One region of the Lysinibacillus sp. NPDC056959 genome, then DNA from elsewhere that is predicted to be linked to it. Evidence: riboswitches for the same ligand, from Rfam matches in the RefSeq annotation. Region 1 holds a riboswitch; each other region holds the start of a gene.
The links. Region 1 has a riboswitch for cobalamin ahead of cobT (nicotinate-nucleotide--dimethylbenzimidazole phosphoribosyltransferase). Riboswitches for the same ligand answer to the same signal wherever they lie in the genome.

Region 1 (3,174 bases):
TCAAAATCTAAAGGGAAAATGGGTAATTGGTGGAATTTACGGAAGGGTTGCAACTGAGGATCATGGGATTGTCAATTCAAATCGGGGTTCTAAAGCAATATCGATTGAGGAATTATTATCAGGTTATTTGATGATGGATAATACAAAGAAAGATCAAACAATAGATTCTCTAAAAGAAGATTCAATTTTAGCAGCTGAAGTAATAGCATCCCACTTTCCTTGTAGAGAATATGGCATTGATTTTGGAATAAATCTTGAAGGAAAACCTATATTATTTGAAGTAAATACAACGCCTAGCATTCGTAGTTTTGCCAAAGTTGATAGGGCAATCTGGAAGAACATTGTTGAGATTAGGAAAAAGCAAAATGAAGGCTAAGTTTGAAATGTAGTTATTTTTCATTTTAGTCATCAGCATATTTCTATTCAATAGACATACATCAAAAAATTACTTTCCTTTCTATAATTTTAGGAAAGAAGAAACTTAATTGCATCCGTTACTTGTGAACGATTAGGGATTTCCTGAAAAAATGGATTATGGTTGGGTAGGCGCGATATGAATCAATTTTCTTTGGAGACGATTCAGCATGGGCTCAAATTCCCAGCCCTCAGGAACCTGAATTCGCGTACATTAGTTTATTTGGTTATTCGAAGTGTTAAAAGATTCTTTTGATTCACTCTTATTGGCGAAGGAAAATCCCTGGAAAAAATGTCTGTTTACAACTTAAGCAGACCTATTTTTATATTAATTATACTTTGTTAGAGATATGTAGAACTATAACTTCTGAATGATTGTAGGGAATAGTTTCACTTCATTTTGAAGCAACGTCCTAAAGATATTGGTTACTCGAAAGATTTCAGTATGTAGTTTTTTAGTAACCATTAATAACTACTTAGGCTTGGAATAAAGTTTAATTAAAAGCACTTCTTTAGCCTACATTTTAAGATAAATAAAAAGAATCCATTTCGAATAAAAGGCTTCTTATTTTTGCTTACTGAAGTACTATAAAAAACAATTAAAGAGAAAAGGAACCAATAAAACTAAAATAGCACCTATACCAAAAACAGAAATCACTTTTATCATGTCTTTCTTCAACAAAACACCACCTAATATCCATTTCTTAAAATCCAAACTATTATGTAAGGATGAGTGCTTTTATACTGCGTTTATATTAGTGTTAACGTTATTACTAGTGAATTAATTATTAGCAGTGTGAATTAGCCTTTCATAAGATCAAAAACTGACTGAACTTTCAGTAGTAACTGCTATAGCAGTAATTACTTTAGTATTTTGTGTTAAAGTTTTTAAATATGAATAATTAAGCATATCTATTTACTTAAAAAACAATGAAGCTTGAAAATTTAAAATGTTGACACAATGAGCGCTTTGCCGTAGATTTAAAGTAATTGCATAAAAGCGTTAGGTGCCCACTGCGGGAGAATAGGGAATAAAGTGAAAAACTTTAGCGGTCCCACCACTGTAAAAGGGAGTTTCATAGAGAATGCCACTAGCATCGTTCTGGGAAGGTTCTATGAAATGTTGAAATTGAGCCAGGAGACCTGCCTATCTGCTTCGTATTATATAGACGATGGAAAAGTCTGTAGTTTATTTGTTATGGATAAACTACAGGCTTTTTATTTTTTTCTCTAAATCATTCTTCGAGTAACGAGGGCAAAAAAGAAAGGGGAAATTTTCATGCAATTATTACAACAAACGATCCACAACATTCAAAGTGCCGACCACAAAATGATGGGGCAGGCAAGAGAACGCATAGATGCACTTTGCAAGCCACCTAGTAGTCTGGGAAAGCTGGAAACTCTAGCTGTGCAACTATCTGGTATTACAGGTGAACTATATCCTACAATTGATAATAAAGCAATTATTGTCTGTGCCGCGGATCATGGTGTCTGTGATGAAGGAGTGACACCGAACCCACAAAATGTGACGGTCTTCCAAACATTAAATTTTCCTAGAGGCGGAACTGGTGTCTGTGCTATCGCAAAAATCACAGATGCAAAAATTGTCACGGTAGACGTTGGCGTTAAAGAGGATATTCCAAGCGATGCTGGTGTTATCATTAAAAAGATTAAATATGGTACGGACAATATGGCAAAAGGACCTGCTATGTCAAGGGAAGAAGCCATTCAATCCATTGAAGTAGGAATTGAAGTAGCTACGGAAGAAATTAAAAAAGGGATAAATGTGCTCGGGACAGGTGAAATGGGTATCGGTAATACAACACCTAGTGCTGCTATATTATCGGTTCTTCATGAGTGTCATCCGAATGAAGTGACAGGCTTCGGTGCAGGAGTTGGACCAGGAGGGATTGCACATAAAGTAGAGGTTATTTACAATGCTATTGCATTAAATAAACCAAATCGCCATGATGCTATTAATATTCTTGCAAAAGTTGGAGGGCTAGAAATAGGCGCTATGGCAGGAGTGATACTTGCTGCCGCCGCACATCGAAAACCAGTTGTTATTGATGGCTTTATTTCTACTATTGCAGCTCTTATTGCATACGAACTTGAGCCAAACGTCAAAGACTATATTATTCCTTCTCATGCCTCTGAAGAACCAGGTGCAAAAATTGCCGCTGAAATGCTCGGAATTGAACCGATGCTACAAATGAATATGCGATTAGGAGAGGGCTCTGGTGCAGCTTTAGCCTTTCCTATTTTGGATGCAGCAAGCTCTATGATGAAAAACATGACTACATTAGAGGAAGCTATGCTACTGTTGAAAAAGTAGATCTATTAATCTTTAGGTGCTTATTGTCGCTGCTGTGGATGCACGGCGTTTGTGAAAATAAGAACAATTCAAAACAAGCCCAAATCTGATATTTGGGCTTGTTAATATGCAACGATATAGCTATGCCCGACTCAACCTCCGTAACGGTAAACGCCATTTCTTCATATATGAAAGTATTCTTAGTATTGTGATCACACCAAATAATACATATAAAAAGGTATCCCCTGAAAATAGTTGAAGTCCGATAATAAGCCCGGCTAGTGCTGCCCAAACACCATAAATTTCATCACGGAGGACTAATGGTTGTCGTCTAGCTAATAAATCTCGAACAATTCCACCACCTGACCCTGTTAAGACAGCAGCTACAATAACCGCACTAATAGGCATGTCGAGCTTCACAGCATAGAGAGCACCTTGAATCGCGA
Region 2 (3,174 bases), on a different contig from region 1:
TATAATAAATATTATTAATAAACGTTAACATTTAAATTAGTATTGTCTATACAAAACAAAAAACACGCAAACCATGATAGGTAGCGTGTTTGATATGTATGATGTGCAATTAACTAATAAACCGATTTTTCGAATTTAACTGAATCAGCATTTTCAACTGAATCATAATCCTTTACGTATCTATACGTATCCCCACTTTTTATTCCATCTTCTGGAATGAAAACTAATTCTTCCCATAATACTTCTTCATTTTTATCGAGAATTGTGACTTCTATATATCCATGAATAGTTCTGTCATTAAAATTTGTAATTTCAACAGCAAATGTATCAAAAGAAGTATCCCTTTTAAATTCAACCTTCACTTTATTCAGAAATCTTTCCCTTTCTTGCTCTAATTTTTTTTCATTTTCATCTGCAATGCCCTTATCAAATTGATATTCTTGATATTTATCATATAAATACAGTGCCGTAAATACCGAAAATACTATGGTTAGGGATAAAATAACATATTTCTTAAGATTATCTTTCACACAAAACAACTCCTAATTAATAGAAAGCAATGTTTATATAATAACTCATATCTCGAACAATGAACATAAAAAATCTAAATAGACTTCACTCACTATAATTTGCTTAGAACTAATATTTCTAGCATTATTAATTATGTATTTTCACAAATATACTCCAAACCCTTGATACGACTGAATTTATTATATAGATTGCTTTCCAACTCTTTTTACTGATGTTCCGAAAGGTGCTAAGTTCTTCCGTATTCATACAGCGCCATTCAAGACAAGAGCAGAAGCAAACACACGCTTACAATTATTATTGTCACAGAAATACCTCGGATATGGTGAGGTGTTCGGTAATGAGAAGGATGGTTACCGTATTCAGTCGGGACATTACACTTCACAAGTTCAATGTGAATTTGCATGTAAACTACTTATTGAGGAAGGGCGTTCCGCATTTTGTTCTATCATTGGTAGAATGCAATAGCCGTACCCAAAACAGGTACGCAGATTCACACCCGCGTTAATTTTTGCCTTACAGTTTGTCCAAATGATAACCTTGCAAATTGACCTCACCGACCAATTATGGAGGTCAGGTTTGGGAAAATTAGAATAATTAATAGGGTTATCTCATTAATTTGGGATAGCCCTTTTTTGTCTTTTGACAAATACTAGAATACATATTACAATTTAAACCAGAAATACAAAAGGAATATCTACTCTACATGTATTAGTGTGTTAAATTACAATTTAATATTAATAAATAATAGGTGCGTTTATCTCTTGATAACGCTTAAAAGGGAAGTCGGTGCAAATCCGACACTGTCCCGCAACTGTAAATGTGAGCGACTTTTCATATACCACTGTTTAACGACGGGAAGGTGAAAAGTAGTGATGACCATGAGTCAGGATACCTGCCTATTATGAGTACACACCATAACCCTACGAGGAATAGGAGGTGGCATATTGACAAAACAGAATGCTCTGTTCGTCACCGTACGTCAAACGCCCAAAAAGAAGGTAATCGCTTTCAAGGCAATTCTTTTATGCTTGGGTATCATTTGACATTATGTGATGAATGAAAAAGATAGAATGAAGGATTTCCTCTAGTTGTAGGAAATCCTTTTTTTATGTAAAAGAAGACTTCCGTTTTGAAAAATATGTACGAAAAGAGGATGCAATGATGACGAATATTCATGTAAGTACAGCACAGGATTCGCAATATGTAGAAATGAAAATTTGTAAGCAGCCACGCACTGAAATTGCCAAGAAAGCTACAACAAGAATGGTTGTAGAATCCCTTGTCGATCAATTAATAGCTAGCAATCTTATTAGTAATGAACGATTGTTTGATCAAATTTTATATAACAAAGATATTATTTGGATTCAAAATGAAAGTTTTCATGGCCACCTTTTTGCAAAAGCAATTATTACAGATCAACTTAAAACAAAAACAAATGATTTTATGATGTATATGCCGACAAATCCAATTGTGTACGATGTTAATGGTGAACATTTTCATTTAATTACACGTATCGATTCGACGCGTGCAAAACCAAATCTAGAGCGACTTTCCCAAGCCCCTAAGCCAATACTAAGTGCCGCTCGGGTCAATGATTTATTGTGCTCGATAGTGATGCGCTTTTATGAAGTATATGTAGAGGATTTATCACGAGTAGTTTATAAAAATAAACAACTAATCAATTTTATAGAGCGAGAGTATCATCAATTTCTAAAAGCTGTGAAGGAACTAAATGATAATCATTTAAACTGGCACCCACGTGGAAAAGGTCATGAACTATTGCTTGAACTGATTGATAATTTACAACTTTTGAAAAGTCGACCTGGCAAAGTTTTAATGGATTTCTCACAATCCTATAGCTACGTTGTGGTGGAATCTTCATATCTTATTAATAAACAGGGACAGAAAACGATACAAGCTTAGTAAATTAAAAATGTGCGGGATGAATTTCAATACCCCGAGGTGAAGGTATATGCCTGGCAAGGTAGTAGAATGGAGTTGTCAGTATAGGGTAGATACCCGGGCGAAGCAAGAATACCCGCGGAAGGAAGGTAAATACCCGCGAAAGAAAGGCAAATACCCGCAGAAGGAAGGGGAATACCCGCGGAAGAAAGGCAAATACCCGCAGAAGGAAGGGGAATACCCGCGGAAGAAAGGCAAATACCCGCGGAAGGAAGGTAAATACCCGCGCGAAGCAAGATTACTCACAAAAGTATAGTAACTCTTCATGAAACATAAGAAAACAGGACATTGATCTAACAAATCATGTCCTGTTTTTATGAATTTAGTCAATACAATGCATTGCTGCTTGTGCTTCGTGCCATGGAACGGAGTAGCCCTTGCCTTTTGCGCAAAAAATACTAGAGGATGTATAGTCGGGATCGGCGTTCTTATCGTAGCTTATTTGCGCAATAATTTCTTCTGTATTGTGACATGTATCGTAGCCATCAAATTGTAGGGAAAGTACGCCTTTCCCATTGGTGTAGGCGGCAAAGGTTGTACTGTAGCTCATAAATGTTGAGACAGGGGCCCGGCCGGTTACAATCGCGTCATGTTCAGTTATGATTGGTGCGTCAAATGTACCAGCAGCTTGCTGAATGTCCGTCATCATGCGGCCGATGAAATCACTAGGAGCTTTAAGTT
Region 3 (3,174 bases), on a different contig from region 1:
TTCCAAGACCAACCCCTGTCGGATGTGAACAACTACCTGTTACAGATGGGATTTTTAAAGCTGATAGTACAAAGGCAAAGGCACCAGATAATCCTAAAATCATTTTTGTTTCAGGATTTTCATCAATAGTTTTACGAATAGAACGTAATCCTAAAATAATAAATGGAATGGATAAGACCCACCAAAAAATCGCCCATTCAATTGGCAAAAAGCCCTCCATAATGTGCATCGCAAATGCACGATCTGGCACGAATAAAAATGCCAATAAGAAATAACTAAGCTTCCAACCTGAGAATTTCAAAACCTCTCCTCCTCACATTAAAATAGTTAGAATTAGTATGCGATGAAATCAAAAAAGCACTTCTCCAATTGTGGAAAAGTGCATAGCTAAAAATGCAAATAAAATTCTAATTTGCTCAGCCGCATACCTATCCTCGTAGGTTCAAACGATCACATATTTTTCGGCAGGTCTCCTGGCTTTAGATCAACGTTTTATAGGCCTTCCCATCCTTTGGACAGTGACATTATCTATAAAACTCCCTAGTACAGTGGCGGGACCGCGCCGGACTTAAACCGGCTTCCCTTTTAAGCGAAATGATGAACAATTCGCACCGAAAAAAGATGAAGTTGTGATTTCACGACAAAGTGTAACATGATTTTCCATATATATGCTATACTTTTTAAGAAAAAATTTTTAATTGAGTGTCTATGTCGAAAATTTAGATAAATAGAAAAGAAATGTCATGTTTTTCATTAAAAAATTACTGAAAATGTCACAAATTTAGAAAGAAATATTGAAATTTTAAAAAAATAGGCTATGATAGAAACAGTTTTTAATTTTAAAAAAATAATAATTTCATATAAAACATTCATAAGTGCTTGAATATTTTCAAGATAATAGGGAAATCGGTGAGAATCCGATACAGCCCCCGCTACTGTAATAGCTGATGAAATCGCGGATGCCACTAGTGAGAACTAGGAAGGCGCGAAAGTAAAAGGAAGCTTAAGTCAGGAAACCTGCTTATGTGATGATACATGCAAACTTTTCGGAGGGAGAAGTTGAAGCGAGAACGAGTACCTGTATATATTCGTTTTTATTTGGCTTCTACTAAACCTTTACTCTTCGTCTAGAGTAAAGGTTTTTCTTTTTCCTAAAAGCAAATGAGGGGAGAAAAACTATGACAACTTGGAATTTAGAGGGGATGAAAACACATCTTTTTATATGCAATGGTAGTAGCTGTATGAAAAAAGATGCTGAGGACATTACTCAGGCAATTCGTGATGAAATACAGGTACTGGAACTTGATAAGGAAATACATACGACAAGGACTCGCTGTAATGGTAGGTGTAAAGATGCTTGTGTTGTCATTGCTTATCCTCAAGGGAATTGGTACCGCGTGCCGACAACAGAGCATGCGAAGGCACTCGTACAAGATTTAAATCATGAATCTTTACATAATGAGCATGTCTTTACTTTACGTGAAGGATCTTTACAGCGTACAGCACAAACAACAGCCATTAAAGGTATTGAAAAGGTGAAAGAGGGGTAACAAAATGGCGCAAAAAGGTAAGATTTTCGTAGTTGGCTTTGGCCCTGGAGACTTTAAACATATTACGACTCGTGCTGTAGAGGCACTACAACAAAGTCATATGATTATTGGTTATAAAACCTATGTTGAGCTTATTCAAGATTTAGTTAGTGCAAAGTCGATTATTAGTACTGGTATGACAGAAGAAGTTTCACGTGCACAGGAAGCGGTACGTCAAGCAGAGGCTGGAAGTATCGTATCGGTTATTTCCAGCGGTGATGCCGGTGTTTATGGGATGGCTGGATTAGTGTATGAAGTATTAATCGAGCTAGGATGGACTGAAGCTACTGGTATCGAAGTAGAAATTGTTCCAGGTATTTCTGCTATTAATTCGTGTGCAAGTTTACTAGGTGCTCCTATTATGCACGACGCTTGTACAATTAGTTTGAGTGACCACTTAACACCTTGGAATTTAATTGCTAAGCGAGTAGAAGCAGCGGCGATGGCGGATTTTGTTATTGCGCTTTATAACCCAAAAAGTGGACGTCGTACGAGACAAATTGTAGAGGCTCAACGAATTTTATTAGAATATCGTTCGCCAGATACACCGGTTGGACTTGTGAAAAGCGCGTATCGTGACCGTCAGGAAATTACGATGACGACTTTAGCAGAAATGCTTGAACATGATATCGGCATGTTAACAACCGTTATTATCGGGAATTCAACAACATTTTTCTATGACAATAAAATGATTACACCACGTGGTTATCAGCGTAAATATACACTTGGAGAAGAAAAACAGCCGTTACGACCACATCAACGACTAAAGGAAGAAAATGAACCATGGGCAATGAATCAAGAAACTGGGGCAGCGCGAAATGATTTTGCAACAGATCCGAATGCCAATCGTATAAAGCCCAGTTTAGCTATAACACCACAACCAAAGCCTAAAAAGTCATCCCTTGAAATGGCAACAGCAGCTCTGGCAAAGGTGAAGGGAACTAACGCTGTGAAAGTAACATCTAAGCTCGTTCAACAAAAAATCGAATCGGTTTTTGAATTAGCTGTTAGTCCTGGGGTAGCCAATAAGTTTTTTACTCCTCAACAAATGATGACCTTAGCTGAGGTAGTTGGTGAGGAAGGAACGATGGAGTATACACCAGACCACCAAATTCATTTAAAAATTCCTACGTCTGAGCCAGGAGAGATTACAGCAAAGCTTCGTGAAGTGGGCTTTTTACTAACACCAATTGGTGACGTACTTTCGTTAAAGGCTTGTGATTTTTGTTACGGAGAAAAAACCGATTCGATCCCATATGCGGAAGAGATTCAAGAAAAGCTTGGTGGCATGTCGTTACCGAAAACATTGAATATTGGTTTTAATGGCTGTGGTATGGCGTGTTATCGAGCCGTATTTGATGATATTGGCATTGTTTATCGTAAAAGTAAATTCGATGTTTTTATTGGTGCCAAGCCAGTTGGTCGGACAGCACATGCGGCTCAGCCTGTTGTTGAGGGATTAGAACCTGAACAGCTAATACCGCTTATTACCGACATTATCGAAGAATATAAAGCAAATGCACATCCAAATGAACGTTTGTTTAAATACTTCAAGCGTGTGAAAAAGATCCTACATTTTACGTAT
Region 4 (3,174 bases), on a different contig from region 1:
TCTCCAAATGAAAGTTCATCACGGACATGTAACGTTCCTTGCAAAGATTTGATAAAAGTTAAGCGTTGATGTCCATCATGACGAATTTTAAACACCTCACCTTGAAACGGAGCGTTGTTATTAAATTGTGTCTCTGTAAGGAGGGGGAGCTGTGTTAGGAATTCCTTTATTCCACTATCTTTTAAGGCAGACCCAGTAAAACATAGAAAGGCCTTTTCCTGTTTAATCATCCGAGATAAATGAGTAAGGCAGCTAGAGCTATCCAATGTTTCATTGAGAAAAGCATCGAGAAGTTGTTCATCACGTTCAGCAAGCCGCTCCATTATGTCGTTTGAAACATAGTCGGAACGGAGCGGTTCGTCTACGAATAAAACATCTGCAGAGCAATCCTTTTGAAGCGCAGCCATTACAGCTTCAACATCTGCTCCTTCACGATCAATTTTGTTAATAAAAAAGAAGGTTGGAACATGATATTGGCGTAAAAGTTGCCACACTGTTTCAGTATGACCTTGTATTCCTTCGACAGCACTAACAATAATAATGGCATAATCCATAACCCGAATGGCACGCTCCATCTCTGGAGAGAAATCGACGTGCCCTGGTGTATCGATCAACGTATATGTATCATCCCCAAACGTCATGCGGCCTTGCTCCGCAAAAATCGTAATGCCTCGCTGACGCTCCAACTCATGATTATCTAGAAATGTGTCCTGGTGATCCACTCGTCCACGAGCTTGAATACTGTTTGTATGAAATAGTAACTGCTCAGAAAATGTTGTTTTACCGGCATCCACGTGAGCAAGTACTCCAATTGTTACATGCATAAAAAGATCCTCGTTTCTATTCATTCATTTAACAACATTGTAACAGAATTGGTATAAAAAATATTTCATATAGTGTTTATGTCGCAATAGTGTTAATATATGTATGATTGCGAATCTACTAGTCAATCAATATATACAACAAAATAAAAACGACGTATTGGTGTAAATGACCTTTGTTATTTGCTTAAAAGGGAAATCGGTGTAAATCCGATGCTGTCCCGCAACTGTAAATGGGGAGTCTATACAAGATGCCACTGTAGCCACGCTATGGGAAGGCGTATAGATGATGAACCTAAGCCAGGATACCTGCCAATATGTATGTATTACTGAATCCACGAGGATGGGGATAGTGAATAGGTTGAAAAACCTTTCTTTTGCTATGCTAACCTCTTGGAAACAAGGGGGTTTTTTTATGCCCTTTTCTAGAATCGCTATCTGGTAGCATAGGAGTCTAAACGATTTCTTTCTATATATTTAACATCAAAGGAGAAGAGGATATGAAGAAATGGAATAGCTTATGGCTAGTCTTTGCGATCGCATTGGTAGCTATATTGGGTGCATGTAGTGAAAAGGACAAACTAGAATCTGCTACACAAAGTGAGAAGGTAGAGCCTTCACAAGCTGAAAAGTCAGACATAACGATTGAAAATAATGGAACAACTCAAGTATATAAGGAAGCCCCAAAAAAAGCGATTAGCTTAAATCAGCACGTGACAGAAATTATGTTAGCTTTAGAGCTAGAAGATTCAATGGTAGGGACGGCGTACTTAGATGACAAAATTTATGAGCCCCTACAAGCGGCCTATGATAAAGTGCCTGTGTTAGCAAAACAGTATCCTACAAAGGAGCAGGTTATTGATGCAGAAGCAGATTTTTTATTAGGTGGTTGGAAAAGCGCCTTTGGAGAGAAAGGTGTTGGAACACAAAAAGAGCTTGAAACATTAGGCATTCACACTTATTTACATACAGCCTCAATCATGACGAAACCAACTTTAGACGATATTTTCACAGATATTCGAAATATCGCAAAAATTTTCCGTGTTGAAGATCGTGGAGAAGCACTAATTGAAAAAATGACAAAGGATGTAGAGGATGTCCGTGCAAAACTACCGCAAAATGGAGAAGAACTGCCTGTTTTAGTGTTTGATAGTGGTGATAAAGAGATCTTCACTGCAGGACAAAACATTATGAATGAACTTGTTACGATGGCCGGCGGTAAAAATATTTTTGGTGATGTGGAATCGGGTTGGACTACGGTGTCCAAAGAAGAAACAGTAGAACGTAATCCAGCGGTCGTAGTTGTCATAGATTACGGAGAAACAACAGCGGAAGCAAAAATAAACTTCTTAAAAAATGATCCAGCCTTGAAGGAAATGGAAGCAGTCAAAAACGAACGCTTTGTGATTCTACCACTTTCTGCTGCATCTGAAGGGGTACGTGCTGCAGAAGCCATTCAAATTTTGGCGAAAGGCTTCTATCCTGAGAGTTTTTAAGTATCCAATAAATGGGGGGCTAGCAATTGGCTAGCTCCTTTTTCATAAGGAGAAGTATTTATGAATGCATTCCGTTCGAATATACCGGACAAAACCTTCGAAAACTTAAACAATAATGGGGATTTTACTCGCCTTGCCGTAAGCCCAGGCATTATTAATAAACATTATACCCCTGCACAATTCCAAACAATAGCAAAGGTTGTAGGGGAAAAGGGTGCCATAAAATACTCTGCCTCTTACAGCATATTATTATCTATCCCAACAGTAGAAATTGAAAAGACGATTGAGGAGCTAGAAGACGCTGGCCTTTATGTGGCAAAGCAAGGTCCGATTGTAGCGATGAAAGCGTGTGATTTTTGTGATGGTGACAAAATGGAGGCAGCACCAATTACAGAAAAGCTATATCATTCATTAAAAGGAATCACTGTCCCTACAAGATTACGTGTAAACGTCAATGGCTGTGCCTCTGCTTGTTATAATGCGGTGTATGATGATATTGGGCTTGTTTATCAAAAGGATAGCTTTGATGTCTATTTAGGAGCAGTGCCGATGGGAGCGAATGCAAAAGCCGGGACACTCTTTGCGAAAAAGGTAGGGGTAGAGCTTATTGAAGGCTTTTTAAAGCAAATCATTGAGCTCTATCAGAAACATGCTCGTCCGAATGAACCCTTTTATAAATTTTATCGCAGAACAAATTCTGCTGATTATTGGAAAGATTTAAACTGACTCATTATCATAATGTGGGTTCGACTTACGTACTGATTGGGTGCTTTACTAGGTGCGTCTGATAAGCCGCTATATGTGAGGATAAGAAGCAAGAAGTGGATTTCATTGGCATATCAATTTACCTTAAAAAG

Region 2: it holds a riboswitch for cobalamin, as region 1 does, so the genes downstream of both, ACFTQ7_RS09405 (hypothetical protein) here and cobT (nicotinate-nucleotide--dimethylbenzimidazole phosphoribosyltransferase) in region 1, are expected to answer to the same signal.
Region 3: it holds a riboswitch for cobalamin, as region 1 does, so the genes downstream of both, ACFTQ7_RS02905 ((2Fe-2S) ferredoxin domain-containing protein) here and cobT (nicotinate-nucleotide--dimethylbenzimidazole phosphoribosyltransferase) in region 1, are expected to answer to the same signal.
Region 4: it holds a riboswitch for cobalamin, as region 1 does, so the genes downstream of both, ACFTQ7_RS09415 (ABC transporter substrate-binding protein) here and cobT (nicotinate-nucleotide--dimethylbenzimidazole phosphoribosyltransferase) in region 1, are expected to answer to the same signal.

Annotation. Positions count from the first base shown of each region.
Region 1 is NZ_JBHURE010000041.1:13,137-16,310, forward strand. Features, by position in the region: gene ACFTQ7_RS23930 (YheC/YheD family protein) at 1-376, shown strand, start outside; cobalamin riboswitch at 1,403-1,579, shown strand; gene cobT (nicotinate-nucleotide--dimethylbenzimidazole phosphoribosyltransferase) at 1,694-2,749, shown strand; gene ACFTQ7_RS23940 (trimeric intracellular cation channel family protein) at 2,870-3,174, opposite strand, start outside.
Region 2 is NZ_JBHURE010000006.1:37,734-40,907, forward strand. Features, by position in the region: gene ACFTQ7_RS09395 (hypothetical protein) at 114-530, opposite strand; gene ACFTQ7_RS09400 (SPOR domain-containing protein) at 715-996, shown strand; cobalamin riboswitch at 1,261-1,445, shown strand; gene ACFTQ7_RS09405 (hypothetical protein) at 1,690-2,454, shown strand; gene ACFTQ7_RS09410 (GTP-binding protein) at 2,816-3,174, opposite strand, start outside.
Region 3 is NZ_JBHURE010000002.1:169,687-172,860, reverse strand. Features, by position in the region: gene ACFTQ7_RS02910 (energy-coupling factor ABC transporter permease) at 1-301, opposite strand, end outside; cobalamin riboswitch at 447-631, opposite strand; cobalamin riboswitch at 858-1,039, shown strand; gene ACFTQ7_RS02905 ((2Fe-2S) ferredoxin domain-containing protein) at 1,179-1,550, shown strand; gene cobJ (precorrin-3B C(17)-methyltransferase) at 1,555-3,174, shown strand, end outside.
Region 4 is NZ_JBHURE010000006.1:41,666-44,839, forward strand. Features, by position in the region: gene ACFTQ7_RS09410 (GTP-binding protein) at 1-824, opposite strand, end outside; cobalamin riboswitch at 966-1,152, shown strand; gene ACFTQ7_RS09415 (ABC transporter substrate-binding protein) at 1,322-2,317, shown strand; gene ACFTQ7_RS09420 (precorrin-3B methylase) at 2,378-3,043, shown strand.